Regions from separate parts of the Nonomuraea sp. NPDC049750 genome, predicted to be linked through region 3. Evidence: riboswitches for the same ligand, from Rfam matches in the RefSeq annotation. Region 3 holds a riboswitch; each other region holds the start of a gene.
The links. A riboswitch is a leader RNA that binds a small molecule or an ion and turns the genes downstream of it on or off. The one in region 3 is predicted to bind cyclic di-AMP.
Positions count from the first base shown of each region.

Region 1: linked by a shared signal. The riboswitch ahead of AB0J16_RS02000 (C40 family peptidase) and the one ahead of AB0J16_RS28685 (C40 family peptidase) in region 3 are both predicted to bind cyclic di-AMP.
Region 2: linked by a shared signal. The riboswitch ahead of AB0J16_RS17660 (hypothetical protein) and the one ahead of AB0J16_RS28685 (C40 family peptidase) in region 3 are both predicted to bind cyclic di-AMP.
Region 4: linked by a shared signal. The riboswitch ahead of AB0J16_RS56025 (hypothetical protein) and the one ahead of AB0J16_RS28685 (C40 family peptidase) in region 3 are both predicted to bind cyclic di-AMP.

Region 1 is NZ_JBFANB010000001.1:418,740-425,819, reverse strand. It holds gene AB0J16_RS02015 (hypothetical protein) at 1-212, opposite strand, end outside; gene lysX (bifunctional lysylphosphatidylglycerol synthetase/lysine--tRNA ligase LysX) at 360-1,841, shown strand; gene AB0J16_RS02005 (LuxR C-terminal-related transcriptional regulator) at 2,420-2,632, shown strand; gene AB0J16_RS02000 (C40 family peptidase) at 2,696-3,739, opposite strand; cyclic di-AMP (ydaO/yuaA leader) riboswitch at 3,745-3,905, opposite strand; gene AB0J16_RS01995 (amino-acid N-acetyltransferase) at 4,195-4,752, shown strand; gene AB0J16_RS01990 (hypothetical protein) at 4,775-5,635, opposite strand; gene AB0J16_RS01985 (RDD family protein) at 5,639-6,160, shown strand; gene AB0J16_RS01980 (RDD family protein) at 6,269-6,757, shown strand.
Region 2 is NZ_JBFANB010000005.1:559,755-566,834, forward strand. It holds gene AB0J16_RS17645 (PadR family transcriptional regulator) at 1-431, opposite strand, end outside; gene AB0J16_RS17650 (MDR family MFS transporter) at 488-1,936, shown strand; gene AB0J16_RS17655 (DUF5302 domain-containing protein) at 1,984-2,184, shown strand; cyclic di-AMP (ydaO/yuaA leader) riboswitch at 2,349-2,483, shown strand; gene AB0J16_RS17660 (hypothetical protein) at 2,665-3,417, shown strand; gene AB0J16_RS17665 (alpha/beta hydrolase) at 3,543-4,388, shown strand; gene AB0J16_RS17670 (hypothetical protein) at 4,519-4,890, opposite strand; gene AB0J16_RS17675 (roadblock/LC7 domain-containing protein) at 4,909-5,283, opposite strand; gene AB0J16_RS17680 (hypothetical protein) at 5,313-6,191, opposite strand; gene AB0J16_RS17685 (roadblock/LC7 domain-containing protein) at 6,195-6,572, opposite strand; gene AB0J16_RS17690 (NAD(P)-dependent oxidoreductase) at 6,807-7,080, shown strand, end outside.
Region 3 is NZ_JBFANB010000012.1:51,491-58,570, reverse strand. It holds gene AB0J16_RS28710 (maleylpyruvate isomerase family mycothiol-dependent enzyme) at 98-949, shown strand; gene AB0J16_RS28705 (MarR family transcriptional regulator) at 979-1,470, opposite strand; gene AB0J16_RS28700 (EamA family transporter) at 1,516-2,478, shown strand; gene AB0J16_RS28695 (NAD(P)H-binding protein) at 2,528-3,169, shown strand; gene AB0J16_RS28690 (helix-turn-helix transcriptional regulator) at 3,280-4,107, opposite strand; cyclic di-AMP (ydaO/yuaA leader) riboswitch at 4,166-4,302, shown strand; gene AB0J16_RS28685 (C40 family peptidase) at 4,306-4,923, shown strand; gene AB0J16_RS28680 (GNAT family N-acetyltransferase) at 4,949-5,644, opposite strand; gene AB0J16_RS28675 (nuclear transport factor 2 family protein) at 5,847-6,209, shown strand; gene AB0J16_RS28670 (LuxR C-terminal-related transcriptional regulator) at 6,257-6,508, opposite strand; gene AB0J16_RS28665 (BTAD domain-containing putative transcriptional regulator) at 6,621-7,080, opposite strand, start outside.
Region 4 is NZ_JBFANB010000049.1:30,870-37,949, reverse strand. It holds gene AB0J16_RS56040 (TrpB-like pyridoxal phosphate-dependent enzyme) at 1-598, shown strand, start outside; gene AB0J16_RS56035 (DeoR/GlpR family DNA-binding transcription regulator) at 855-1,634, shown strand; gene galT (galactose-1-phosphate uridylyltransferase) at 1,631-2,701, shown strand; cyclic di-AMP (ydaO/yuaA leader) riboswitch at 2,771-2,911, shown strand; gene AB0J16_RS56025 (hypothetical protein) at 2,917-3,882, shown strand; gene AB0J16_RS56020 (hypothetical protein) at 4,152-4,490, shown strand; gene AB0J16_RS56015 (hypothetical protein) at 4,487-5,023, opposite strand; gene AB0J16_RS56010 (response regulator transcription factor) at 5,083-5,724, opposite strand; gene AB0J16_RS56005 (histidine kinase) at 5,721-6,845, opposite strand; gene AB0J16_RS56000 (DUF2716 domain-containing protein) at 7,006-7,080, shown strand, end outside.

The sequences.
Region 1 (7,080 bases), on a different contig from region 3:
TTGCCCTTGACGGTGATCGTGTTCGACTCGTGGTCGTCGTCGGCCCAATCCACGCTGACCCAGCCGGAGGCCTTGGCCTGGTAGTGCTGCGAGTAGGCCGGACCCCAGGAGTCGGAGTCCGCGGTGCTGGCGCTGGCGGCCGAGGGCAGCGCTAAGGCCAGCGCGCTCGTGGCGGCGACGGCGGCGAGGCCGGTCGCGAGCTTCTTCATCATGATCTCTCCTTGAGCTCCCCCTGGGCCGGCGCCTTGCCGGTTCCCCCCTGAGCTCGATGTGTCATTGGTACGGGAGAGCTCTTGCAGCCACCCTGCAGAGAGGTGACGAGCCCTTGCAGTTCGCCATATCCCCTACTCTTTGATGCTGTGAGCGACGAACTTCCCGAGCAGATGCGCATCCGGAGGGAGAAGCTCGACCGCCTTCGCAGTGAGGGCGTCGATCCTTACCCGGTGACCTTTCCCCGCACGGCGACCAACGCGGAGGTCAGGGAGAAATACCAGGCCCTCGACCCGGACACCGCGACCGGTGACAAGGTCGGCGTCGCGGGCCGCGTCATGCTCAACCGTGTGGGCGGCAAACTCTGCTTCGCCACACTCCGCGACGGCAGCGGCGACCTGCAGGTGATGATCTCGCTCGACAAGGTCGGCGAGGAGTCGCTGGCGGCCTGGAAGCGCGACGTCGACCTGGGTGACCACGTGGGCGTGGAGGGCGAGGTCATCACCTCCCGCCGGGGCGAGCTGTCGATCCTGGCCGACCGCTGGCAGATCACCGCCAAGTGCCTGCGCCCGCTGCCGGAGAAGCACGTCGGCCTCACCGACCCCGAGGCCCGCGTACGCCAGCGCTACGTCGACCTCATCGTCAACGACGAGGCCCGGGAGATGGCCCGCGTCCGCAGCGCCACGGTGCGCGCGGTGCGCGACTTCTGGCACGAGGAGGGCTACCTCGAGGTCGAGACGCCCATGCTGCAGCCGATCCACGGTGGCGCGGCGGCCCGGCCGTTCAAGACCCACATCAACGCGTACAACATGGAGCTCTACCTTCGCATCGCGATCGAGCTCTACCTGAAGCGGCTCGTGGTCGGCGGCATCGAGAAGGTCTTCGAGATCAACCGCAACTTCCGCAACGAGGGCGCGGACTCCACGCACAACCCCGAGTTCACCATGATCGAGGCGTACGGCACCTACCTCGACTACAACGACATGGCCGACCTGACCCAGCGGATGTACCAGAAGGCCGTCGTGGCCGCCCTGGGCACCTCTGTGGTCGTCCATGACGGCGTCGAGGTGGACCTGGGCATCCCCGAGTGGCCGCGCATCACCCTGTACGGGGCGGTGTCCGAGGCGCTCGGCGAGGAGATCACCACCGAGACCCCGCTGGAGCAGGTCCGGAAACTCGCCGACGGCCGCGAGATCCACTGGGACCCGAAGTGGGGCCAGGGCAAGCTCGTCCAGGAGATCTTCGAGGCCCTCGTCGAGCACACGCTCATCCAGCCGACGTTCGTCATGGACTATCCGCTGGAGACCTCCCCGCTGACCCGCCAGCACCGCGACAACCCGCTGCTGACCGAGAAGTGGGACCTCATCGGGTTCGGCACGGAGCTGGGCACCGCCTACTCCGAACTCGTCGACCCGGTCGAGCAGCGCCGGCGCCTGGTGGAGCAGTCGCTGCTGGCCGCCGGGGGCGACCCGGAGGCCATGCAGCTCGACGAGGACTTCCTGCAGGCGCTGGAGTACGCCATGCCGCCCACGGGTGGCATGGGAGCCGGGATCGACCGGATGATCATGGCCTTCACCGGCAAGAGCATCCGGGAAACGATCTTGTTCCCGCTGGTCAAGCCGACCAACTGACCCGCCTGCCGCCGAAGGGTGTCGGCCCGGCTCCCACGCCGGGCCGTACCGGCCGCTGTCGGGTTGACAGCGGCCCGATCTCCTGCGGCGAGTAGGAGAACGCGGGCGGCGAAGTTCGCCGGCCCCTAAACGCGGGGAGCGGACATCTCCTGGCCGCCTGCGCCGAGTGGCTTCTCCCTCTGGCGCATGAACCGTTCATGGTCTTTGGCGGGCGCTGCCGACTCGGCCGCGCAAGGGTACAAATGGGTGCCCCAAGCAGCTACATTTCCGATATTTCGCATATTGAATGCGAAGAATATTCGCGTTCCCTGGATTCGGCGCCCAGCAGGTCCGCGGTGCTCGTGGGGAGCGGGGCTGGAGCCGTTGTAAGGACGGCTGTGATCCCTCATCGGGCCCCGAAGTGTGCCGACATATGGCGAGTACTTCACATACCGCCGATCATGTCAATGGCGATGGTCAGAGGGCGGTATTCGCTGGCTTGACGACCTTTCCAGAATGCGTTTACCGTCTGCGAGACGAGCTGCAGCTCTGCTCGGACATAGACGTCTCGAGTTCTGCTGTTGGGGGGAGGGCTCCCGATGTATGTGCTCACTGAGAGCGTCGAGCTTAGCCACGCGGATCTGGCGTTGCTGGCGGAGCTTGCCAAGGGGGTCACGGTTGATCGGGTTGGCAGACGACTGGATATCAGCGGGCGCACGGTACGCCGGAGACTTCGGGGTATCTGCGACCGCATCGGCGTCGCCACCGCGATCGAGGCCGTGGCCTGGGCCGCCCGTCGCCAGCTCATCTGACCGCTCGACCGGCCCAGCCGCCCGGGCCCCAGCTGTCAGAGTGCTTGTCGTGGTGTCCGGAGGTCAGTCGGCGATGCGTACGGCGCCCGCGAACGGACGGCGGGCGATGGACGCGATACGTACGACGTCGCCGGTCTGCGGCGCGTGGACCATCATGCCGCCGCCGATGTAGATGCCGACGTGGTGCAGGTCGCCATAGAAGAAGACCAGGTCGCCGGCGCGCAGCTCCTCCTTGGAGATGTGCCGTCCGGCCGTCCACTGGTCGCCGGTGTAGTGCGGCAGTGAGATGCCCACCCGCTGGTAGGCCGCCATCACGAGGCCGGAGCAGTCGTACGAGGTCGGCCCCTCGGCGCCCCAGACGTACGGCTTGAGCTGCTGCGTGAGCGCCCACCTGGCAGCCGTGGCCGCCTTGCCGGCGCCGATGACCGGCAGGTCGACCCGCGTGGCCCGGGTGCCGGGACGGCCCGCCTCGCCGATCGCCCGCTTGAAGAGGCTGCTCTCGACTTTGGCGACGAGCTTGGTGATCTTGTCGCGCTTGGTGCCGAGGCCCTCGACGATCTTCTCGACCTCGTCGATGCGCGTCTTGGCGCTGGCCCTGGCCTGCTCGGCGGCCTGCCTGGCCGTGGTCACCTGGTTGACCTCGAAGCCCTGCTGCTGCTCCAGCGCGTAGGTGGTGGCCGCCCGGTCGAGGAAGCTCTCAGGGTCGTCGGAGGTGCCGAATGCCAGCGCCTGACCGAAGCCGCCGCTGATGTAGGCGTTCTGGGCCAGCAGCGCGGCCTTGGCGTGTTTGGCGGCCAGATCGGCCTCACTGGTGGACAGCGTCTTCTGGGCCGCCTCAGCCGACTTCCTGGCTTTCTTGAGCTTCTCCCGCTGGCCGTTGAACTCCTCGCTCAGCGTCTCGATCTGGGTGTGGAGCTCCTCGGCCTGCTCGGACAGGTCCTTCAGCGAGGGCTTGGGATCGGCGACGGCGGAGCCGACGGGTACGGCGAAGAGGAGGGTGGCGATGGTCGCCGCGATGACACCCAACCGGGTGGGGACCTTCCGGAGCTCCGGAGCGCGGGCGTGAGCGCCCACCGGCGTCCCCTCGCGATCGCGGGTCTGCTTCACCAACCAGCTCCTCTCATCGGCGCCTACCGGGTTAGCTGACGGGTTCGGGCCGGAGCAGCCCTACCGAACGACTCGCTCGGATTCACCCCATGGGTGGTGGCGTCGGGATGAGGTCGCCACCGGCGGGTCCCCGGCTCCCCTTACGGGGATTGGGCGCGTCTCCACGCTGGCTCGCGTGGGTGACATCGTCGCTGGACACTAGTGCACTCCGGGTTCGTGCTCAACCAGAACTGCCAAGTCTGTAGAGGTTTCGCAACCGAAGGGTCACGAGGTGGTCTCGTGCCTGTCGGTGCTGAACAAACTTTATGTCCTTTTTGCACCAAGTTCGTCAAGGCATGGAAGCCTATCGGCCAAGGGCATCCCGCATCGTGCTCGATCAACCACGAGATGTCATGAGATGGGAGAGACGTCAGAGTTAGGGGGAGGCCGTAATCGGATCTGTACGCTGGAGACCCATGGAGCAGGTCGCCGAAGTGACAGTCCCGGACACGGAAGTCGTCGTCCGGCGTGCCCGCACGCCGGATGTCAGGACGATCCGTCTCCTGGTCGACACCTACGCGGGCGCCGGGCCCCGGCTTCTGGAGAAGGCCACCGTCACTCTGTACGAGGACGTGCAGGAGTTCTGGATCGCCGAGCGCGGCGGCCAAGTGGTCGGCTGCGGCGCGCTGCACGTGCTTTGGGAGGATCTCGCGGAGATTCGCACGGTGGCCGTTGATCCGGAGTTCCGAGGCTTCGGAATCGGGCACCGGATCGTCTCTTCCTTGATCAAAACGGCCCGGGAACTCGGCCTGCGCCGGGTTTTCTGTCTGACTTTTGAGGTGGATTTTTTCGCGAGGCATGGATTCCGCCCCGTACAGGGCACCCCGGTCTCACCCGAGGTCTATGCGGAGCTGCTGGCCTCGTACGACGAGGGTGTCGCCGAGTTCCTCGACCTCGAACACGTCAAGCCCAACACCCTGGGGAACACCCGCATGCTTCTCCACCTGACATCGGGTGACGCGGACCTTGACTAATGGGAAAGGTGATTGTTGATACCTATGTCGATACGTTGGGCAGCACAGGCATGTGTCCTGACACGTGCCACATGCGCACTCGAAGCGAGGTGACACGGTGAGCACCGGACAGCCGCCGTATCCACAGGACGAATCCGGCGAGAACTCTGCGCCTGGCGGATCTGAATACGGACATCACAACGCGGGCCGTCCCTATGGCGAGCCCGACCCGGATGCGACGGTCGTTGGCTACCGGGCGGACGACGCCTACGGTCAGCAACCCAACTACGGGCAACAGCAGCCGGGCTACGGCCAACAGCCGCAGTACGGTCAGCAGCAGCAGCCGGGCTACGGCCAGCAGCCGCAGCAACCGCAGTACGGACAGCAGCCGCAGTACGGGCAGCAGCCCGGCTACGGCCAGCAACCGGAATACGGCCAGCAGCAGCCCGGATACGGTCAGCAACCCGGATACGGTCAGCAGCAGGCTTCGGGTCAGCAACCCGAGTACGGCCAGCCCAACTACGGTCAGCAGCCGCAATCGCAACCCGGTTACGGTCAGCAACCGCAATCCCAGCCTGGTTACGGCCAGCAGCCCGGTTACGGGCAGCAGCCGTCCCAGCCGGGCTACGGTCAGCAGCAGCCGTCGCAACCCGGCTACGGCCAGCAGCAGTACGGCCAGCAGCCCCCGTCGGGCCAGCAGCCCGGCTATGGGCAGCAACCCGGTTACGGGCAGCAGCAGCCGTCCCAGCCGGGCTATGGCCAGCAGCAGCCGTCGCAACCCGGCTACGGCCAGCAGCAGTACGGCCAGCCGGACTACGGTCAGCAGCAGCAGTACGGTCAGCCTGGCTACGGTCAGCAGCCCCAGTACGGCCAACAGCCCGGCTACGGGCAGCCGCAGCCACATGGGGTGCAACCGCCCGGCGCCCCGGCCCCGCTCGCCGAGTGGTGGCAGCGGCTCGTGGCGAGGATCATCGACGGTGTCATCTTCGGCATCGCGAACTGGGTGATCGGTCTCGTTTTCGGGGCCATCCTGCTCGCCGGCTACAACTCCGCGACCGGCACGACGACCGGTCTGCTGGGGCCGACCGCCTACGGCATCGTGGTGGCCATCGTGATGACGGCGGTGTATGTCGCCTACGAGTTCTTCATGACCAAGATGAGCGGCCAGACGGTCGGCAAGATGGTCATGGGGATCAAGATCGTGCCGACGGGCACCATGCTGCCTCCGGGCGGCCTGCCGAACGACGTGGCGCTCAAGCGGGCCGGTGGCACGTGGGGCGGATACATCCTCGGCTTCATCCCGTGGGTCGGGGCGCTGCTCGGCGGGATCGTCGTCGCGCTGAACGGCGCCTCCCAGCTCTGGGACAAGCCGCTGCAGCAGACGTTCGCCGACAAGTTCAGCAACACGGTGGTAGTGAAGATCAAGTAGTCTTCGCGGACGCGAAACAGAGGCTGGCCACCGGTCGGCCTCTGTTTTGTATGTGCGGGCGGCAGCAAAATGGGTAGCGGTCGGTTCGCCGAAGGGGCGAGGTGGGTTATGACCGGGTTGCCGCCGTGGAGTGACGCCGTCCCCGCGGAATGGTGGGAACGCCTGGCCGCCCGGCTCATTGAAGCCCTCGTCTTCGGTGTCTTCTATTACATTCTGTTCGTCGCGCTGTGGGGCGGCTTCCGAACTGTCGGGTTGCTGGAGACGTTCGACGGCCGGCTGCCCGGCGTGTTCGCCTGGCTGCTCGGTGGGCTGGGATATACGGTCTATGACTGGGCCGCGCATTCCATGAGCGGCCGTACGTTCGGCAAGGCGATCATGAAGATTCGCCTCGAACCGAGCGGCCTTCGGCGCGGTGCTCTGCTGAAACGGGCCCTGGTCTATCCGGGAGCGGCGATGGTCATGGGCATTCCGGTGCTCAATGTGCTGGCTGGAATCTTCGTCTTCGGCGTCGGGATCCTCATCTTGATCGACAAGCCGCTGCAGCGTGGGCCGCACGACCGGCTCGCCGGAACGCGGGTGATCAAAGATCTCCGCTGAGCCTTGTGGGCCTGGACAGAAGTCTTTCCGCAAAATTTTCGCTTGATCCGGTAAGGAGCCTGGAGAGACTGGCATTAGGCTATGGGGCGTCCGGGTTGCCGGATGTTGGCGCACATGGCACATGGACGGCATCCATGTACCACTATGGTCGGGTGCGGGCGGTTGTCCACCTCGTGAGGCATGAGGGGCGCTCATGCCCAGGCCGCTTGTGGATAAAGCGCCCATCGAAACCCCCGTCCGCTGTGGAGGCGAGGACGAATGCAGGCCCTTACCGACGTATTGTCAGCGCTGATCCCGCCGGTGGTGGTGGGCGCCGCCTTCAT
Region 2 (7,080 bases), on a different contig from region 3:
AGATTGAGCGCGTGCCTGCCGAGCCTCGACCCGTCCTCGGGTTTGCACTCCAGGACGGCCAGCCGCTGCTGGAACCCCGCCCTGATGCGCTCGACCACCGCGATCGCCGACTCCTTGTCGAGCAGCGGAAGCAGGAACGCCTGGAGGGCCACCTCGCTGCGTATCGCACCGACCGGTTCGTGCTCGACCAGCCAGGAGCGCACCTGCTCCGCGCCCTCGGGCGTGATCGCGTACATCTTCCGTCCGCGCGCCCCCTCCGACTCGACCGCCACCAGCCCGTCGGCGGCCATCTTCACCAGCTCCGGGTAGATCTGTGTGTGCCCGGCCTGCCAGACGTGATTGAGCGACCGCTCGAAGGATTTCGCCAGGTCGTAGCCGCTGGCCGGCCCCTTGGCGTCGAGGAGCCCGAGCAGCGCGATCCGTAGGGACATGTCGGCAAGCATAGCAATGGGTTGACATGTCAATACTTACATGTCACTCTCCACATGTGAATACTGACAGGAAGCGCGGAGGCGATGGCCTCCTGCTGGTCGCCGTGCTCGGCGGCATGTTCTTGGGAATGCTCGACCAGACGATCGTCGGTACGGCCCTGCCGCGGATCATCACGGAGCTGGGCGGCGTCGATCTCTACACCTGGGTCGTCACGGCCTACCTGCTGACCTCGACCGTTACCGTGCCCCTCTATGGAAGGCTGTCGGACCAGCACGGCAGGAAGCCGCTGCTGTTGATCGGCATGTCCGTGTTCCTCCTGGGCTCGGCGTTGTGCGGGGTGGCGCAGGACATGACGCAGCTCATCCTGTTCCGCGCGTTGCAGGGCTTGGGCGCGGGCGCGCTGCTGCCGTTGTCGATCGCCCTGGTGCTCGAACTGTTCCCGCCGGAGAAGGGCGGGGCGCGGGTGCAGGGCGCGATGGGCGGGGTGATGGCGCTCAGCTACCTCGCCGGGCCGTTCCTGGGCGGGCTCTTCACCGACCACGCGAGCTGGCGCTGGGCCTTTTATGTGAACGTGCCGATCGGCCTGGCGCTGATCGCGATCATCGTGCTGCGTCTGCCGCGACTGCCGGGGCACGGCGGCGGGCGGCCCGACTACCTGGGCATCGGGGTCTTCACGGTGGCCATCAGCGCGCTGCTCATCGGCCTGACCGAGAAGGGACTCGACGGCCACACGTGGACCAGCGTGCCGGTGATCGGGCCGATCGTGCTGGCTCTGGTGTCGCTCGTGGTGTTCGTGGTGGTGGAGTTGCGGGCCGAGGCGCCCATCGTGCCCATGCACCTGTTCCGGAACCGTACGTACACGCTGGTCAACGTGACCTCCTTCTTCACCGCCTTCTGCATGTTCGCCGGTGTGGTGTTCCTGCCGCGCTACTTCCAGGAGGCGCTCGGCGCCAGCGCCACCGAGTCGGGGCTGCGGATCTACCCGCTGACCCTGGCCATGGTGGTGGGCAGCATGGTCGTGGGCGCGCTGATCAGCCGGACGCGCGTCTACAAGCCGTGGCTGGTGGCGGCGCCGTTCCTGCTGGTCGTGGGCACGCTGCTGTGCGCCGGTCTGACGCTGGACACGCCGCCCTGGGTGCTCGTCGGGTGGATGGCGCTGATCGGTCTCGGCATGGGCCCGATGCTCTCCGGCCTGACCGTGGCCGTGTCGGACTCGGTGCCGCCCCAGTACATGGGTACGGCCTCGGCCAACCTGACGTTCTTCCGCCAGATCGGCGGCTCGGTCGCCCTGGCGCTGGCCGGCACCGCCTACACCTCCGTCATCGCCACCGAGACGCCGCTGCACGGGCTGGCCGCCGCGCACGCCTCGGCAGCGGCCCTGGTCATCCCCTCGCTGGGGGTCGCGGGCGCCCTCGTGGCGCTGGTCGCCCTGATCGCCATGCCCGGTACGCGTATCGACCGGGAAACCCCCCAGCCCAAGGTCGAGGCCAGTTTCGCGTCCTGAGCGCCGTCATGCGAAGCTGTCCTTGTCCCCAACACCAGGAGGTCCTCATGGCGGAAACACCGGAGCCGGAAGTCGACGAAACTCCCGAGGACGAGATGAAGCGCAAGTTCCGCGAGGCGCTGGAGCGCAAGCGTAACCAGCATGCCGACTCGAGCGCGGGTGGCAGGGGCAACGACCCTTCCAAGATTCACGGCGCTCACGGGCCCGCCGCCAGCAAGCGTTCTTTCAGGCGGAAGAGCGGCGGTTGACCTGAGCTTTTCTGGGGGTACGGCATGCCGTACCCCCTTTTTTCTTGACCCTCTAGGTAGATCTTCGCCCGTTTCATGGGCTTATGTTTGCCTTTGTCCGGTTCGGTACCTATAGTTCATGGAGTTACCAGCCGGTGACTTTGGGGCTTCAACAGGGGAGTACCAACCGGCAGGCGCCGAATCCCGCTCGCGGGAACCGGGGAACCAATGTTCCTTAGGGGTGAATCCGACCGCGGTCGGTAGGGCATCTCCACGTCCGAACCCGTCAGCTAACCCGGTAGGCGAGATGGAGAGGACACCTACCGCATGCGTAACCCCCGCGTCGTGCCGCCAGCCCGCGTGTTGTCGTCCGCTGACTGACCGGCACCTTCCCCCCGCTCTTCCACGCTCCGCGTAGCGCCCGTTTGGCGTTTTGCCCGGCTACGCCCACCTTTCGCGAGCGCAATCCCCTTGTTCCCGTATAAAGGACTTTGCTACTTCATGTCTGTTCGATCTGCCATGCTCACCGCCGCCGTCGTCGGTGCGATCTCCATCGGCGCAGGCACCGCCGCACACGCCGACACCGGCAGCGACAAGAAGGTCCTGCTCAAGGGCAAGACCACCGCGTCCTACTTCTGGGACGACTCCTCCGGCCGCGCCGGGGACACCGGGCTGCCGGCCAGTGGCAAGCCCATGCAGAAGGGGCTCGCCGCCAGCCCGAGCTGGCCGCTCATGACCGAGGGCTACGTCGTCTACAAGGGCAAGAAGATGCCCTTCTTCGTCGGCGACCGCGGCCCGGGCGTGCCGTCCTCCAGCGGCGTCATGCTCGACCTCGACGCCAAGACTTTCGCCGCCCTGACCGGTGGCAGCTTCAACTCCAGCACGCTGGGCGTGGACGGCAACGGTGGCGCGGGCCACATCAAGATCGACTACGTCATCACCAAGTGGGGCAGTGGCCCGGGCAAGAAGAACTACCCGCAGCCCTTCTCCACCGGTGCGTACGCCGTAGTGGACCACAACCCCGCCAAGCCCCCGAAGATCGTGGCCGAGGGCGACAAGCCCGCCGCGGTCAAGCCCGCTCCGGCCAAGGCCGTGCCGGTGGCTGCCAAGAAGGCTGGCAAGGCCGAGGACAAGGCTGAGAACAAGGTTGTCGAGTCGAACGCCATCGGTGGCGCCGCCGCGGCGGTCGCGCTGGCGATGTTCGGCGGCTCGACGGTCGGCCGCGAGCGGATCCGCAAGCTCGTCCGGCGCTGACGGCCGTTAGGTCCGAAGACGGTCTTGCTGACGGTCGTCAGGTCCGGAGCCGACGGCCTTGATGGTCGTCGATTTCGGAGCTGACGGTCTTTGCGTCGCGGGAAACAGAATGTCATTCTGACCTCGTGACCACGCTTGCAGCCGCGAACGGCATCGAGATCGCGTACGAGTCCTTCGGCTCGCCCGGCGGACGTCCCCTGCTCCTCATCATGGGGCTCGGCGCCCAGCTCATCCACTGGGACGACGAGCTCTGCGAGCTCCTGGCGGAGCAGGGCCATCACGTCGTCAGATTCGACAACCGTGACTCCGGACTCTCCACGCACCTGCACGACGAGGGCGTTCCCACACTGGGGACGTCCTCTTCGTATCTGCTGGATGACATGGCCGACGACGCGGCCGGGCTGATGGACGTCCTCGGCTGGCCCGCCGCCCACGTCGTGGGCGCCTCGATGGGCGGGATGATCGCCCAGACGCTCGCCATCCGGCACCCCGAACGGGTGCTGACCCTTACCTCGATCATGTCGACTCCCGGTCCGGACGTGGCCCCGCCCACGCCGGAGGCCAGCGCGGTGCTGCTCGCCGCGCCCCCGACCGATCGGGACGCCGTGCTCGCCCAGTCCCTGAGGACCTGGGCGGTGATCGGCTCGCCAGGCTTCGACATGGACCGGGAACGCATCCTCCGGCTGTCCGGCCAGGCGTACGACCGGTGCTTCGACCCGCCGGGCACGACCCGGCAGCTGGCCGCGATCATGGCCTCCGGTGACCGCACGGAGCGGCTCGGCACGCTGGGGATCCCCGCCCTGGTCATCCATGGCGAGGCCGACGCTCTCGTTCCGGTCGCCGCCGGCCACGCCACGGCGGCGGCGATTCCGGGCGCCACGCTGCTGACGTTCCCCGGTATGGGCCACGACCTGCCCCGGCCGCTCTGGCCGGACATCGTCGGCGCCATCACCAAGCTCACCACGAGCTGACGTACCAAGGATCAGGCCGGTCAGGGGTCGGTCGTTCAAGGACCGGGCTGTTCAAGGACCAGGCTGGTCAGGGATCGGTGGAGGTCGGTGGCTCGTGTCCGCCGCGCCCGGACGCGAGCCACCGGGTCTCTCAGATCTCCAGCTTCTCCTCGATCCCGCGGAGCTGGTGCCGGGCCAGTGCCAGGTTGGCCCGTGCCCGGTCCAGGGCGAGATAGAGGAAGAGCCCCTTGCCGCCGCGGCCGGTGATCGGCCGGATGATGTGGTACTGGCCGCCTAGCGTGATCAGGATGTCCTCGATGGAGTCCTTGAGCCCCAGCGAGTCCATCGTGCGCAGCTTGGCCTTGACCACCTCCGTGTTCCCCGCCGCGGCGACCTGGAGATCCAGGTCCTTGGAGCCGCCGAGTGCCCCCAGCGCCATGCCGCTGCCGTGATCGACGATCACCGCGCCGATGGAGCCGTCGATCGTCATCATCTCCTTGAGAGAGACGTCCATGCTGGCCATGCCTTCCTCCGTTCAAGCTCAGTGGATCCGTGCTGAGATGGCGGCCACGCTGGCCGCCGTCTTGCGCCCCTCCAGCCGGAGCAGCCCGAGATTGGTGCCGGGCTCAGCCAGGACTGCGAGGACGATGGTGGGGCCCGCCGCGTAGAAGGCGGCGAAGCCGGCGGTGCCGGAGATGAGCGTCTCCTCCAGTACGCCCTGGCCCGTCATGATCGTCATTCGCCTGCTCAGCGCGAGCAGCGCCGCGGACAGTGCGGCGACCTGCTCGCCACTGCCGTCGGCGTTGTCGCAGGCGATGCTCATGCCGTCGACCGTGCAGGCGACGCTCCCGCTGATGTCCGGAGTGCGCTCGCGCAGGAGAACCATCTCCCTGAGCACCTCTTCACGCAGCTCCACCGGTGGCCTCCTTTGCGGGCGGGGGAACCTCATGTCAGCTCCTCCAGTGCCTTCTTCAGGCGCATCAGCAGGGCCAGGTCCGTGGGGTCCGCCGTGACCGGCGGGCCGAGCGGCAGGCCCGGGGCGCGGGGATCGTGCGGCGGCCGTTGATCGGCGGCCACGCGCCCCCGCTGCGGCAGCGCCCCCTGCCCGCCTGCGGCGGCCTTCGCCCTGTGCTCACCGGTCTTCGTCGCGCTCTCCTCCGGGGCGCGCGTGGTGGTCGTCTCCACGGGCGGTGCCAGCAGCCCGGCCGCCGCCATCCTCCGTACGGCCAGCAACACCGAATAGCCGGACCTGCCGATCCGCTTGGCCAGGTCGAGCGGTGTAGCCTCGGCCCCGGCCCCGGTGACGACCTCCCACTGGACCGAGTCCAGAGTCACCCCGCTGCCCGGCAGCCACCGCGCCGGCCGTACCGGAGCCGCGTCCAGCTGGGCGGACGGCCAGATCTGCGCGAGATAGGCGCGGCGGCGCGCGCACTCCCGCATCAGGCCCGCCACGTCGAATAACCACTGCCCGCCCAGCCAGTGCTGCTCGCCCGGCCGGAACTTCGGCCGCGACCCGCCGGCCGGCAGCAGGAAGAACGCGGCGTCCAGGACGGCCCCGAGCACGCAGTACTGCAGCTCGCCCAGCGTGACGGGCCCCTCCTCCAGCAGGCGCGCGCAGCCTCCGTCGGCCTGCAGCCGGCGCAGCGCGGTCTCCGGCAGCCGCCCGCGCGCCGCCAGCAGCCGTTCGACGCCGGGGGTCTGGGCGCACTCCATGTACGTGACCCGGCCCTCGCTGAGGAAGATCGTCCCGGCCCGGCCCACACGGAGGGCGCCCGTGGCCCGTTCACGGGCTAGGCCGGCCAGAAGCGTGTCCAGCGGTGCCATGGCTCAGGTGAGCAATTGGCGGGAGATGTTCAGCAGGCGGTATCGCGCCAGGGCGAGATTCGACCGTTCCAGGTCGAGGCGCAGGTAAATGACGAGCGGCCCCTCGAATACCGTTTCAAGGAATCTCAGTAAATGATGGCCTTTGTCGGTAGTGACCAGCATGTCGTCGATACGGATGGTTTCACCCGGGCAGGAGCGGGCCAGACCGTCCATGGTCGCGCGCAGTGTCTCCGTCAGGGCGGCGGCGGAGCTCTCGGCGTCCACGCCTTGCGGCGGTCCGCTGATGGCCACGGCCATGCCGCTCGTCTGGTCCACCAGCATCGCGTCCAGCGCCCCTGGTATCGCCATGACCTCGGTCAGGCAGTCATCCAGTCCCAGCACGTGACCCTCCCACGCCGTCATGAGGACTGGGACAGCGTAGGAGCGGCGGATGGCGGCCGGGTGATCGGATAAAGCGAGATATGTATGAGGTTGAAGATGTCTACGGCCAAGGTGGAGAAAAACCTAACCGCGACGGAGATTTCCTGATTAGGGGTATTGCTTGCGACATTTAAGAGTATCGCTCACATTATTCTCGGCCCAGCTCGCCAGTATCCAATGGATACTCTGGAGAATATGAAGATTCTTCTCTTTGGCGCGACCGGCATGGTCGGTCAGCGCATCGCCGCCGAACTGGCGGCCCGCGGCCACGAGGTGACCGGTGTCAGCAGGTCGGGGCCGGTCAAGGGAGATGTGCGTGACGCCGCCACGCTGGGCCGCGGCCACGACGCCGTGATCTGCGCGATCGCTCCGCCCCGCGACGGGAGCGAGCCCGAGGGGCCGTTCCTCGACGCCCATCGCGCCCTCATCGACGGCGTCCGCGCCGCCGGGGTCAGGCGGCTCGTCGTCG
Region 3 (7,080 bases):
CTCTCGGGCGGGATACCCCGTCCGGACGGATGTCCGTGGGCGCCGCGTCAGGGCCTTGCCGCTGGCGGGGATCGGGTGGGGCGGGCAGAGTGAAGGCATGGATCATCTTTCCCACTTCGGCCGTGAGATCCGCGCGTTCGAGGCGGCGTGCCGGGACGCTGACTCCGGTCTGGTGCCTTCCTGTCCGGGCTGGGGCGTGCCCGATCTTGTCATGCATCTGGGCGGCGTGCACCGCTACCTGGTGTGGGTCATCGGCGACCGTCTCACCGAGCAGCCGGACCCCGCGGACCTGTCCTTCCTCGGTCTGCCGGCCGATCCGGTGGGCTGGCCGGATCCGGCGGGGGCACCGGCGACCGGGCCGCTGGCGGCCGGGCTGCTCGACTGGTTCGCGGAGGGCGCCGTCAAGCTGGAGGCCGCGTTCGCCACGACGGATCCGGACGTGCCGGTGTGGACGTGGTCGGGTGAGCAGAGCGTCGGGTTCTGGTTGCGGATGCAGACGATCGAGGCGGCCATCCACCGCTGGGACGCCGAAATGGTGGCGGGGATCGCCGGGCCGATGGACGCGGAGCTGGCGGCCGACGCGGTGGGGCAGACGTTCGAGGTGATGGCCCCGGCCCGGCGGGCCTGGACGGCGGCGCCGCCCGGAGCGGGAGAGACGTACGGCTTCCGGCAGAGCGACGGGCCGGGGCGGTGGACGGTCCGCTTCGACGGGGCGGACGTGAGCCTCGTGGACGAGACCGACATGAGCCTCACAGAAGGGCCCGACGTGAGCCTCATAGAAGGCGCCGACGTGAGTCTTGTGGAATCGGGCGGCTGCGACGTGGAGGTGGTCGGGACCGCGTCGGACCTCATGCTGTTCCTGTGGCACCGCATCCCGTACGAGCGGCTCGATGTGCACGGTGACCGGGCCGTGCTCGACCGATACTTCACCCTCGTCCCGCCCGTCTGAGCGATCCTCCGGCAGGTGGCGTACGCCGTTCAGTCCAAGGTGTCGCCCAGTGATTCCAGGAGCTCCTTGAGCTCGCCGGCCAGGGCGGCGCGCCGGGGCTCGGAGAGCGCGGCGAGCAGCCGGCGCTCGGTCTCGACGTGATCGGGCAGCGCCCGATCGATCAGCTCCCGTCCCTCCTCGGTGAGGGCGACATACACGACTCGGCCGTCCTTCTCGCTGGGCGTACGGGAAACCAGGCCCCGGGACTGGAGACGGTCGAGGCGCTGGGTGATCGCCCCCGAGGTGACCATGGCCGACTTCATGAGCTCGGCCGGGGTCAACGACCGTCCATTGCGCCGCAGCGTGGCGAGCACGTCGAACGACGCCGAGTCGAGTCCGTGAGCGCTGAACGTACGGGTCAGCTCCGTGCCGATCAGCCGCGACAACCGTGACAGCCGCCCGATGATCGCCATCGGCGACACATCCAGGTCAGGCCGCTGCTCGGCCCACTGCTCCAGCACCCGGTCAACATGATCAGTCACAATCTCACTCTATCGGATGTCTTAGCGGTGAGATACATTGTCTTAGTGCTAAGAAATCGACTTGCCCTGATCATGGTGACCGCGCTGGCCCCGGCCATCTGGGGGACCACCTACCTCGTCACCACCGAACTGCTACCGCCCGGCCGCCCGCTCCTGGCCGCGGTCGTCCGGGCCCTGCCCGCCGGGCTGCTCCTCCTCCTGCTCACCCGGCGCCTGCCGCAAGGGGTGTGGTGGTGGCGCGCGTTCGCGCTCGGCGCGCTCAACATCGGGCTGTTCTTCGCGCTGCTGTTCATCGGCGCGTACCGGCTGCCCGGCGGCGTGGCCGCGACCATCGGCGCGGTGCAGCCCCTCCTGGTCGCCGGTCTGTCCTCCGGTCTGCTCGGCGAGCGCCTGTCCGCGCGTACGGCGATCGCCGCCGTGGCGGGTGTGGCCGGTGTCAGCCTCCTCGTGCTGCGGGCCGACGCCCGGTTGGACGCCGTCGGCATCGCCGCGGCGGCCGGGGGCGCGATCGTCATGGCCACCGGAGTCGTCCTCAGCAAGCGGTGGACCTCACCGGCGCCCCTGCTCGCGACCACCGGCTGGCAGTTGGTGGCCGGCGGCCTGCTGCTGCTCCCGGTGGCCCTCCTCGTCGAGGGGCCGCCGCCCGCCACTCTGACCCCGGCGAACCTGACCGGGTACGCCTACCTCGCCGTCATCGGCTCGGCCGTCGCCTACTCCCTGTGGTTCCGCGGGATCCGCGCCCTCTCCCCCACCCACGTCACCTTCCTCGGCCTGCTCAGCCCGTTGGTCGCCACCGCCCTGGGCTGGCTCGCCCTCGGCCAGTCGCTCACCGTGGCCCAGATCGTGGGCGGGCTCGTCGTCGTGGCGGCCCTCATCGCGGCCCAGACCAGCCGCCCTCGTCGCGGCCCAGACCCCCGCAACGACCCAGACCCTCGTAACAGCCCAGAGCAGAAGCCGCCAGGTCAGGCGGACGCGCCCGCTCGTGATCGTCTGATCCCCGCACCCTGACCGTCCGATCCCCACCCCCTCATCTCCCGCTGCTTCTCAAGGAGAAATCATGCGCATCACCGTGTTCGGAGCGGCGGGCGGCGTCGGCGCTCGTGTGGTCGCCGAGGCGCTGTCCCGTGGCCACGAGGTCACCGCCGTCGTACGCGACCCGGCCCGCTTCCCGTCACTGCACCCCGGCGCCCATCCCCAGGTCGGCGACGCCGCCCATGTCGAGGACGTGACCAGGCTCGGCACCGGTCAGGACCTCGTGATCAGCGCGACCCGCCCGCCCACCGGCCGCGAGCACGATCTCGTCACGGCCGCCAAGGCGCTGCTGACGGGGCTCGCGGGGACCGGCGTCCGGCTGCTGCTCGTCGGCGGGGCGGCCGGGCTGACCGTTCCCGGGTCCGGCGGGCGTACCGTGCTCGACGACCCGCGCTTCATGTCCGACGCCTACCGAGACATCGCGCTGGCCTGCAACGACCAGCTCGAAGTCTGCCGCGCGGAGACCGGCGTGGACTGGGCCTACCTGAGTCCGGCCGCGGTGCTGGCGCCGGGCGAACGTACCGGCGTCTACCGGCTGGGCGCCGACGAGCTGCTCATGGATGCCGAGGGGAACTCGGCGATCTCCATGGAGGACCTCGCGGTCGTGCTGCTGGACGAGGCGGAACGGCCCAGGCACCACCGGGTCAGGTTCACCGCCGCGTACTGACGCCACCCGGCGGCAAACGGCTCTTCATGAGCCGCAGTCCGGTCAAGACGCACCACGTGTACGCGAAACTGGGTGTCGCGAACCGTACCGAACTGGCCAAATCAGCAGCATCAGCGGTTCCCGACCAGCCGTGTGGTCTCGTCATCGGCGGGGAAGTACGCCTCGACGGCGACCCCTTCGAGCGTGATGTCGAACGCCGCGCCGAACGTCGTGATCGTACTGAAGAAGCAGAGCTCGTCCCCCCGATGCGTGATCCGTACGGGCAGCGCGATGTCGGCGGGGTCGGGCAACGGCGCCTCGCCATCGTCTCCATAGGTCAGCAGCTCCTCGTAGAGCGCGCTCAGCCCCGGGTCCCCCGCACGGGCGACCTGCCTGGCGAGCCGGGGCAGCAGGAACCCGCGGACCTGCGCCAGGTTCCGCACGCGCGGCGCGAACCCGTCCGGATGCAGGCCGAGCCGCATCATGTTCACCGGCGACTCCAGGAGGGCCGGGTCCACGTCGTCGAGGAAGACGTTCATGGCGTCGTTGGCCAGCAGCAGGTTCCACCGGTGGTCCAGGGCCATCGCCGGATACGGCTCGTGCCCGCGCAGGATCCGCTGGAGCGCCTCGTGCGCCTTGCCCAGGTCGGGGTCGTCAAGCGGGCGCTCGGGGTAGATGGGCGCGTACCCGGCCGCGAGCAGCATCCGGTTGCGCGCGCGCAGCGGCACATCGAGTTGCTCGGCCAGCCGCAGCACCATGGACCGGCTGGGGATCGTCCGCCCGGTCTCGACGAAGCTGACGTGGCGCGCGGACACCTCGGTCTGGAGGGCCAGGTCGAGCTGCGTGAGGCCGCGCCGGCGCCGCCAGTCCCGCAGCAGCTCCCCTATCGGCTGATCCATGTGCATAGTGGCCGGTTCTACCTGGTCTGCCGGGGTGGTGTCGATTACCTGCCATGTCATGCCCCGTCCCGTTGACGCCCGATTTTAGACAGTTTACAAGTCTTTGACCGTTTTGTTAGTGTTCGTCCCGCCTAATCCACTCACCTGCGTGGAGCCGGGGACCCAAGTTCCCTCTGGGGCGAATCGGCATTGCCGTAGGGCCACTTCCAGGCCCGAGCCCGTCAGCTAACCCGGTAGGCCGTATGGAAGGACACAGCAGTGGCTCCCCTCGCCATCTGCCTGGCGACCGCCGTCGCCGGGCTCACTCTGGCCGCTCCAGCTCACGCCGACCCCACCACCCCTACCGGCCCCACCACCACTGTCGGCCCCACCACCTCTACCGGCACCGAGAGCAAGCCCGTCCAGCAGACGAGCCAGACCACTCCGGCCTGGAAGGTCGCCCTCAAGTTCGCCATGAAGAAGCGCGGTATCCCGTACGTCTGGGGCGGGACCAGCGACAGCGGCTACGACTGCTCCGGGCTCATGCTCAAGGCGTACAAACACGCCGGGATCGAGCTGCCGCGCACCACGACGGAACAGTACGCCGCGTTCTCCAAGAAGATCTCCTGGGCCCACCTCAAGCCAGGTGACCTGGTCTTCTTCCACGGACTCGGGCACGTGGGGATGATCTCGAAGCCCGGATACATGGTGCACGCGCCGCACACCGGAGACGTGGTCAAGGAGGAGAAGCTCTCCGACTGGCGCAGGGACTCCTTCGCGGGCGCCGTACGGCCGGACCCCAAGGGCGTACGGCTCTCCATCGAGCAACGCAAGACCACCATGCTCACCGCCGGCCTGCGGCCAACGGCGGAGTCCCTGCAGATCAAGGTCCGGTAGCGCCCCGGCTCAGTGACGGAAGCCGTCACGGCGTGCGGAACCCCCGGAAGGTCACGGGCTTGCGGGTCTCGAAGCCGAGCCGCTCGTAGAGGGCGATCGCGCCGGTGTTCGCCTCGGCTACGTGGATGAAGGGCCGTTCGTCACGAGCCACGATCCGCGCGACGAGCGCACTGACCAGGCGGGCGGCATGGCCTCGCCCGCGTGCCTCGGGGGCGGTGCAGACGGCGCTGATCTCGGTCCACCCCGGTGGCCGGAGTCGCTCACCCGCCATCGCCACCAGGGTGCCGTTGTCGCGGACGCCGAGATAGGTGCCGAGTTCGCGGGTACGCGGCCAGAACGGCCCCGGCTTGGCCCGCGCGACGAGGTCGAGCATCTCGGGCACACTGTCCCTGCCGAGTTCGACCACCTCGGTGCCGGTCTCGGCAGGGCGGCGGCCGCCGCCGGACCAGGTCATCTGGCGGCCTTCGAGGACGAAGACCGGCTCCCAGCCCGGTGGTGGCACCGATGCGCGGCTGAACATGTCGGCGAGCTCGCCTCGGCCGAGCAGCCGGGCGAGGTCGGCCCACTCCTGCGGATCCGGGTCGGCGGACACCCCGGAGAAAGTCGCGACATCCGGCTGGTAAGTGGCCGCGCTGCCGAGCCGACGGGCATGGTGCGCGTGGTGACCGCGCAGAGATGCGCCCACCGGGTCATCGAGTGCGGTGGCGTCCCGGTTCGCCATGGTGCCGTGCCTCTCATGTCGTACGGGGCTGACGCTTGCCCAGCTGGACAGCGATCAGGTCCAGCCGGTCATCCTACGGGCACAAGGCTCATCACTGACCATTTGGGCATCGGAGCTGGGGTAAGGCGATGAGCCTACGCGGGTTGCGCCATTACATCCCAGGTAATCGACACCACCCGGCGGCCGCTGTCAGCGTTCTCCCATGACGAGCAGCAAAGAACTGATCATGGCCGGCTTCGCGGAGTTCGCCGCGGGCAACATCGAGGTGCTCCAGACGCTCCTGAGCGAGGACTTCATCGAGCACAGCCCGGGCAACCCGTCGGGCAGGCGCGCCTTCATCGACTTCATCAGGGACTCCCCGCTGGCCAGCTCCCGGCTGGAGCTCAAGCGGGTCGTCGCGGAAGGCGATCTCGTGGTGATGCACTATCACCTGATCCCTCGGGAAGGGGGGCGCGGGCTGGCGGTCGCGGACTTCTGGCGGATCGAAGACGGCCTGATCGCCGAGCACTGGGACGTGGTTCAGCCGGTCCCCGAACCGCAGGAAGTGCCACACGGCATGTTCTGACACGACTCCCCCGGCCCGGTGAGCCATCACACGGGCAGCCGGGTTCCTCAAGGAAGCGGCTCGGCGGCGCCCGGTGGCCAGATGCCGACGTCCAGGAGCTTGTGGGCATAGGAGTACGCCACGAGCTGGCTCCGGTTGCTGCAGGCGAATCGGTCGAGGAGCTTGCTGATCCGCTCCGCCACCGTATATCTGCTGAGTTGCAGCTCGCGGGCGATTCTTGTCGTCGTGTATCCCCTGGCCAGCAGGACGATCAGCCGCGTGTCGCGATCGTTGATCAGATCGTCGAAAACAAGATCCATAGCAAGTCCCGATTCGGATCGCCTTGGCCAGAGGCGCCTCTGGTGAAAGCACCTCTGTGTGCAAGCTAGAAGCGTCTGCTTAATCAGCGGTATGGCCGGACCATGCGAGCGGTTAAGGATCGGCCCTGGCCAGCTGCCCTTGGAAAATCTCCTCGTAGAGGTTCCTGAGTACGGGGCTGGGGTCGATGCCGAGTTCGGCCACGAGATGCCGGCGTACGGTCTCGAACTGCGAAAGCGCCTCCGGCGCACGGCCGCAACCGGCGAGCGCGGTCATCCTGGCCGCCACGAGCCGATCGCGCGCGGGAAAGAAGGGCACCAGGTCGTCGAGCCTGTTCAGCACCTCGACGTGATCGCCCCGCTCGATCTCGAGTTCCGCCCAGTCCTCATTGACCGTGAGGTACAAGTCGGTGAATCTGCCGACCGCCTCATCGACCAAGGCGACACCCGAGAACTCCGCGAGCGGCTGACCGCCCCACAGGCGCAGGGCGTCATCGAGCACGGTCAACGCGGCATCGGCGTCGCCCCTGCGCCGCATGTCGCGGCCGGCGCCGGCCAGCCGCCGGAACCTGAGG
Region 4 (7,080 bases), on a different contig from region 3:
GGAGGAGATGCCGGACCTGATCATCGGCTGCACCGGAGGCGGCTCGAACTTCGCCGGGCTCACCTTCCCGTTCCTGCGCGAGAAGCTGGCCGGCAACCTCGACGTCACGCTGCGCGCCGTCGAGCCCGAGGCGTGCCCGTCGTTCACGCGGGGCGTCTACGCCTACGACTTCGGCGACGCGGCGGGCTTCACGCCGCTGCTCAAGATGCACACGCTGGGTCACGGGTTCGTGCCCGATCCGATCCACGCGGGCGGGCTGCGTTATCACGGTATGTCGCCGTTGCTGTCGCACATGTACGAACTGGGCCTGTTCGAGGCGGTGACCAAGTCACAGACCGAGTGCTTCGAGGCCGGTGTGCGCTTCGCCCGTACCGAGGGCATCGTCCCGGCGCCCGAGCCGACGCACGCGCTGGCCGAGACCATCGCCGAGGCGCTGCGGTGCAGGGAGAGCGGCGAGGAGAAGGTGATCCTGACCGCGCTGTGCGGGCACGGCCACTTCGATCTGGCCGCCTACGACCGCTACCTGTCGGGGCGCATGGAGGACTACCCGCTCCCGCAGGAGCGCATCGACGAGGCCCTGCACGGTCTCCCGGGCTGAGCCGTCGCACCGGCCGAGGTGAAAGGAGCTCACCGCGGCCGGCCCGCCGTCAGTTCGCGTTCGGACGCTTGCCGTGGTTGGCCTTCTTCTTCTTGCGCGCCTTGGTCTTGCGTGATCGCTTCGCCATGGGTACCTCCAGTGATCGGTCCGTTTCCCAACGTCTCGCGCTGTGGTCTACCGCACAACCCGTACGACCTAACATTCCCCAACAAAGTCGTGTCATAATTTGGTGGAATCTGTTGGAAGGAGCGGGGGCGTGCTCGCACAGCAGCGCCAGCAGGCGATTCTCGAACGCGTGCGCAGCAGCGGCGGCGTTCGGGTGGCCGACCTCGTTCGCGAGCTCGGCGTCTCCGACATGACGGTCCGCCGCGACCTCGAAGTGCTCGCCGAGCGCGGGCTGCTGGAGAAGGTGCACGGCGGCGCGACCGCGCTGGGGCCCGGCTCGACCGAGGAGCCGGGCTTCACCGCCAAGTCCGCCCGCCAGCAGCAGGAGAAGGAGGCCATCGCGCGCCGCGCCGCCCAGTTCGTCCGGCCCGGCACCGCGGTCGCCCTGTCGGCCGGGACCACCACCTGGGCCCTGGCCCACCACCTCATCTCGGTGCCCGAGCTCACGGTCATCACCAATTCGATCCCGGTGGCCGACGTCTTCCACCGCAACCCGCGCGCCGACCGCACGGTCGTGCTGACCGGCGGCGTACGCACGCCGTCCGACGCCCTCGTCGGCCCGGTCGCGGTGGCCGCGATCCGGCGGCTGCATGTGGACACGCTGTTCCTCGGCGTGCACGGGATGAGCGTGCGGGCCGGGTTCACCACGCCCAACCTGCTGGAGTCGGAGACCGACAGGGAGCTGGTGCACGCGGCGCACCGGCTGGTCATCCCGGCCGACCACACCAAGTGGAACACGGTCGGCATCAGCACGATCGCCGATCTGACCGAGGCCGACGCGGTCATCAGCGACTCGGGACTGCCCGAGGAAGCACGCATGGAGCTGGGCGAACGCGCCGGCGAACTGATCATCGCGGAGGACTCGCAGTGAAACGCACCATCACCCACCTGGCCGACGGCCGAGAGCTGATCTACTTCGACCGGCGCGACGACGCCGACCGGAGCGCGATCGACCGGCGGGCGCTCGACCCCAGGCCGATGGCGTCGGAGCTGCGCTACGACCCGCTCACCGAGGAGTGGATCGCGATGGCGGGGCACCGCCAGACGCGTACGTTCCTGCCTCCGGCCAACGAGTGCCCGCTGTGCCCGTCGTCCGAGACGAGGGCTTCGGAGATCCCGGCGTACGACTATGACGTGGTGGTGTTCGAGAACCGCTTCCCCTCGTTTTCCGGAAATTTCGGGACTTATGGTGATGTCGGGGGGCTGAGTGAGGTCCGGCCGGGCGTGGGGCGGTGTGAGGTGGTGTGCTTCACCTCTGAGCATTCGTCGTCGTTCTCGCGGCTCTCCGACGAGCAGGTGGGCCTGGTCATGGAGGCGTGGGCCGACCGTACGGCCGAGCTGTCCGCGATCGAGGGTGTCGAGCAGGTGTTCTGCTTCGAGAACCGGGGCGAGGAGATCGGCATCACGCTGCCGCACCCGCACGGGCAGATCTACGCCTACCCGTACGTGACCCCGCGGACCAAACTCCAGCTCGGCGCGGCCGCCCGGCACCAGGGCGGCAACCTCTTCGCCGACGTGCTGGCGGCCGAGCGGGCCGCCGGGGTGCGCGTGGTGGCGGCCAACGAGCTGTGGACGGCGTTCGTGCCCGCCGCCGCCCGCTGGCCGTTCGAGGTGCACGTGTATCCGCACCGGCAGGTGCCGGACCTGGCCGCGCTGTCGGAGGAGGAACGCGCCGCCTTCGCCCCGCTCTACACCTCCGTACTGCGGGCGCTCGACGGGCTGTTCGGCGTCGCCATGCCGTACATCTCAGCCTGGCACCAGGCGCCGGTGCGGCAGGATCGTGACCTGGCCTATCTGCACCTGGAGCTGTTCAGCATCAGACGGGCGCCCGGGAAACTCAAGTATCTGGCGGGCTCGGAGTCGGCCATGGGCGCGTTCGTCAACGATGTCCTGCCGGAGGAAGCCGCACGCATGCTTAAATCACAGGTAGATCTCTAATTGGTTGCCGCTTGGAGTCGCATGACCTTGGTTTTACCACTAATATCCCTTTTCAGCGCCGACCTAAACGGTCGGTGCTGGCCTAATCCTGGGTGCGTGGCCCGGGAGCCGGGGACCCATCGCGTCTTGGGGTGAATCCACTCAGGTGGTAAGGCGGCATCTCCCTGCCCGAACCCGTCAGCTAACCCGGCCGGCATAGGGAGAGGAAACCCTTCGTGGCGGCTGCGTCCCCCTCGAGTCTTGCCATCGCTCTCATCACCACCGCTTCCATGGCCTTCGGCGCCTTCACGGCCACGCCCGCCGCTGCCGCCCCCAAGCCCAGCGAGGCCCAGCTCCGCGCGGAGCTGAAGCAGCTGGACAAGAAGGTCGACAAGCTCATCGAGACCTACAATCTCAAGCGCGTCGAACTCGCCAAGGCCAAACAGGACTCGGAAACGACCAAGAACCGGCTGGCCACAGCGGAGGCCCAGCTCATCACCGCTCAGAAACGCGTCACCGAGCTCGCGCGCCTGCAGTACCAGAACGGCACCGGCGCGCTGCCGAACCTCACCCTGCCGACCGATGCCTCCAGCGCGGCGTTGCTGGACCACCTCGCGGCCGAGCAACAGGCGGTCGTGCAGGGCGTGGCCACCGCCCGGGACGAGAAGAAGGCGGCCGCGGACCAGGCGACCGCCCTCGAGGCGAAGATCCGCGAGGACGCGGCCAACGTGGCCAAGCAGCGCGACGACGCGCAGGACGTCATCAAGGACATCCAGAAGAAGCTGAAGGGCCTCATCCCGTTCGGCCCCGGCCGCCGCTCGGACGGCAGCTGGGCGCCCGAACTGCCCTCAGGCACCGACAACATCACCGCCCGGATGCGGGTGATCCGCGGGCTGATCCAGAAGGACTTCGCGCTGCCGTACGAGGTGGGCTGCTTCCGCGCGGACGGCGGCGGCGGCGAGCACCCGCTGGGGCGCGCGTGCGACTTCATGATGAGCACCGGTGGCAGCATGCCCAGCTCCGCCAACCAGGCACTCGGCGACCGCGTGGCGGCCTGGGCGCTGGAGAACAAGGACAAGCTCGGGGTCAAGTACGTGATCTGGAAGCAGCGCATCAACCAGGGCTCGGGGTGGAGCTCGATGTCCGACCGCGGCAGCATCACCCAGAACCACTTCGACCACGTGCACATCTCGATGTTCTAGAAATGGGACGAATCGCATCTAATGAGCTATTCGCTCACTTGAAGATGGCGTTTGAGCTGGTCATCGACCCGCGAGGGTGATGTTCGCCCACGCCGCCCTGTGTGTCAGCGTATGGCTGTTCACCTCCTCTTTTCCGAGTTCGCCGGACGTCGAGTACCGGAGGGGCGGCTCCGGCGCGAAGATCCACCGCTGGCCCCTCGACGCGTCCACCGCCCTGCTCAAGACGGGCTCCGACGGTTTGGCTCACCCCCGAGGGGTGGACCAGCCCGGTGTGGGCACTCCAGGGCGGCGTGTTCACCGGCGGCAACGACATCGTCGTCGGGTTGTGTCCCGACGGCGCGCCTCCCGTCAGCTACATGCTGAGCGGCACGGCAAACATCTACGGCGACTACCGCAAGTCCTGCCTGCACCGCGTCACGGTCTCCGCCGACCGCGCCACGCTCGACGTCCACTACCTGACGACCGCACCCGGCAACGCGCAGAATGTCGCGTACTGGCCCGCGAGCGGAGAGCCGTGGCTGGTCAACGAGTTCCGCGGGGACTATGACGGCGTGTACGGGAGCGACCGCCTGGTGCCGGCGTTGAGCTGCCCGGATCTCACGTGCTAAGAGCCGTGCCCGCCAGCCGGAACGGGAGCCGGTCGCGGCGCGGCCGTCGCCCTTGCCCTGACGTGGATGCCGCCGACCCTGGCCAGCATCGTCGACACATTGAGCAGGATGATCGCCGCCTTCAGCGCGTTCGCTCCCACGTCGTGCGCCGCCATCCAGCGGCCCAGTTCTGGACCGAACACGTGCATCGCGCCGTACGAGAAGGCGACCTTCGTCAGGGTGATGGCGACCCAGGCGGTCACGTAAGCAAGCCCGGCCCTGGAGTACACGGCCTGCTTGTCCGGCACGTACTCGAACCGCATGAACGAGATCGCGGCCAATCCCATCGCCAGGCCGAGCACGGTGGCCGCGGCTTCGAGCAGCAGCCCGGTGCCCGACAGCTCGAAGCCGTCGAAGAAGATCGGAACCAGCGCCGCCGCCCCTGCCACAGGGCGCAGGAGCCGGAACAGCCCCACCTTCCGCCGGCCGATGTCGCTTTCGATGGCGATCGCGAAGATGATCAGGTTGAGGAGGAATATGCTCACATCGCTCATGGCAGACGACGGTAGGTCGCAGGGCCGGGGCCGATCGTCAAGCCGGAGGTTGGTTCGCGTCAACCCGTGGGTTGAGAGTCGGAGGCGATCCCCCGCCGGTAGGCGTAACGGACGGCCTGCGCGCGGTCCCGCGCCCCGATCTTCGCGAAGATGCGGTTGATGTGCGTTTTCACCGTGGCCTCGCTCACGCGCAGCCGCTGCACGATCTCCCGGTTGGACAGCCCCGCCGCGACCAGCTTGAGCACTTCCAGCTCGCGGTTCGTCAACCCGTCCGGAGGCTCGGGGGGCGGAGCGGCGTCGAAGAGCGACTCGCGGACTCGCTTGGTGAGCAGGCTGCGTCCCTCAGCGGCGGCGGCCACCGCCTGGTAGATGTCCTCGCGTGAGGCGTCCTTGGTCAGGTAGCTGAGCGCGCCCGCGCGCAACGCCGCCGCGATCTCCCGCTGATCGGAGTAGGTGGTGAGCACGACCACGCCGGTCCGCGGGTGTTCACGACCGATCCACCGGATGGCCTCGACGCCGTCGAGTTCGGGCATGCGCAGGTCCATCAGCACCACGTCGGGACGGTGCGCCGCCACGGCCGCGACCGCGTCCGCGCCGGTGCCCGCCGTCGCGACCACCTCCACGTCGGGCAGCAGGCCGAGCAGGACCGCCAGTCCGTCGCGGACGACCGGGTGGTCGTCGGCCACGAGCACCTTGATCACAGCGGGATCCGCATGTCGACGTGCCACTCCTCTCCCTTGGGGGCCGCGCTCAGCGTCCCGCCCAGCCGCTCCGCCCGTTCCTTGAGCCCGCGCAGCCCGAAGCCGGGGCCGACCGGCGCGGCAGAGCCCTGGCTGACAACGCTCAGCGTGGCGTGTGTGCCGTAAGCGAGGCGTATGCGCACGGGGCTTCCCGGCGCGTGCTTGCGTGCGTTCGTGAGCGCCTCCTGCACCCCCCGATACAGCGTCAGGGCGACGTCGGCGGACAGCTCCGCGGATGCCGCCTCCATCTCCAGCTCCGCGGGCTTGCCGGCACGGTCGGCGTAGGCCGTGGCCAGGCCGGTCAGCAGCTCCTCCAGTGGCAGCGCCTCGTCCCGCAGCGCGAGAATGGCGCGCCTGGTCTCCACCAGCCCCTCGTCGGCCAGTTCCTGCGCCCGCCGGAGGAAGACTCTGATCCGCTCGTCCTCCGCCCCCTCCTCCACCAGCGCGTCCACCACCTTGAGCTGCACCGAGAGCGCCGACAGCGCGTGCGCCTGGATGTCGTGGATCTCCCTGGCGATCCGCGAACGCTCGGCCAGCGCCGCCGCCCTGGCCTGCTCCTGCGCCGCCCGTTCGGCGTTGCCCAGGAGCAGCTCTGCCTGCTCCGCGCGCTGCAGCACCTGCTTCCTGAACGTCCCGAGCAACACGCACGCCACCAGCACCGAGACGTGCGCGACCAGGTACGGCCAGGGCGGGGAGGGCCTCAGCGAGACCGTGGCCGCGACGGTCGCGAACGTGATCGGCAGGACCTGGCGCGGCGGCAGCCTGGCTCCGGCGTCGATGAGCGCCACGGCGGGGAACGCGACGGCCACGCCCGCACCCGCACCCGTCAGCGCGGCCCCCGCGACGCCCATCAGCAGCAGCGCCACGACCAGCGAACGGCGGCCGAGCCAGTCCGAGGCCAGCCAGAGCAGCCATCCCGCGCTCGCCGCCGCGAGCAGCCCGGCCATCACGACGGGACGGCGGTCGATCAGGCCGGGATCCGTCCGCATGATGGTGACCAAGAGGACCACCAGCCCGGCGAGCCGGACCGCGCGGAGCGGCCACGTGAGCCGCCCGCGGTGCGGGAGCGCGAAGACGAACATCTACCGCACCCGGATCGCTTCCGACACATTCACGCACCGAATGTACGGCACGCTCGGTGGTACTCCTCGACCCGGACGCCACCCGGTTCCATCCGTGACAGCCCGAAGCGGCAGGGCATTACAGCAGGTCAGTTAAGGGGCTGCCCGCATTTGGCGATTGGTGACACATCCGTTAACGGCACCCCAACATGCCGTACGGACCCCCAGATGCGCCAGCGCTCGACCTGGAGATCGG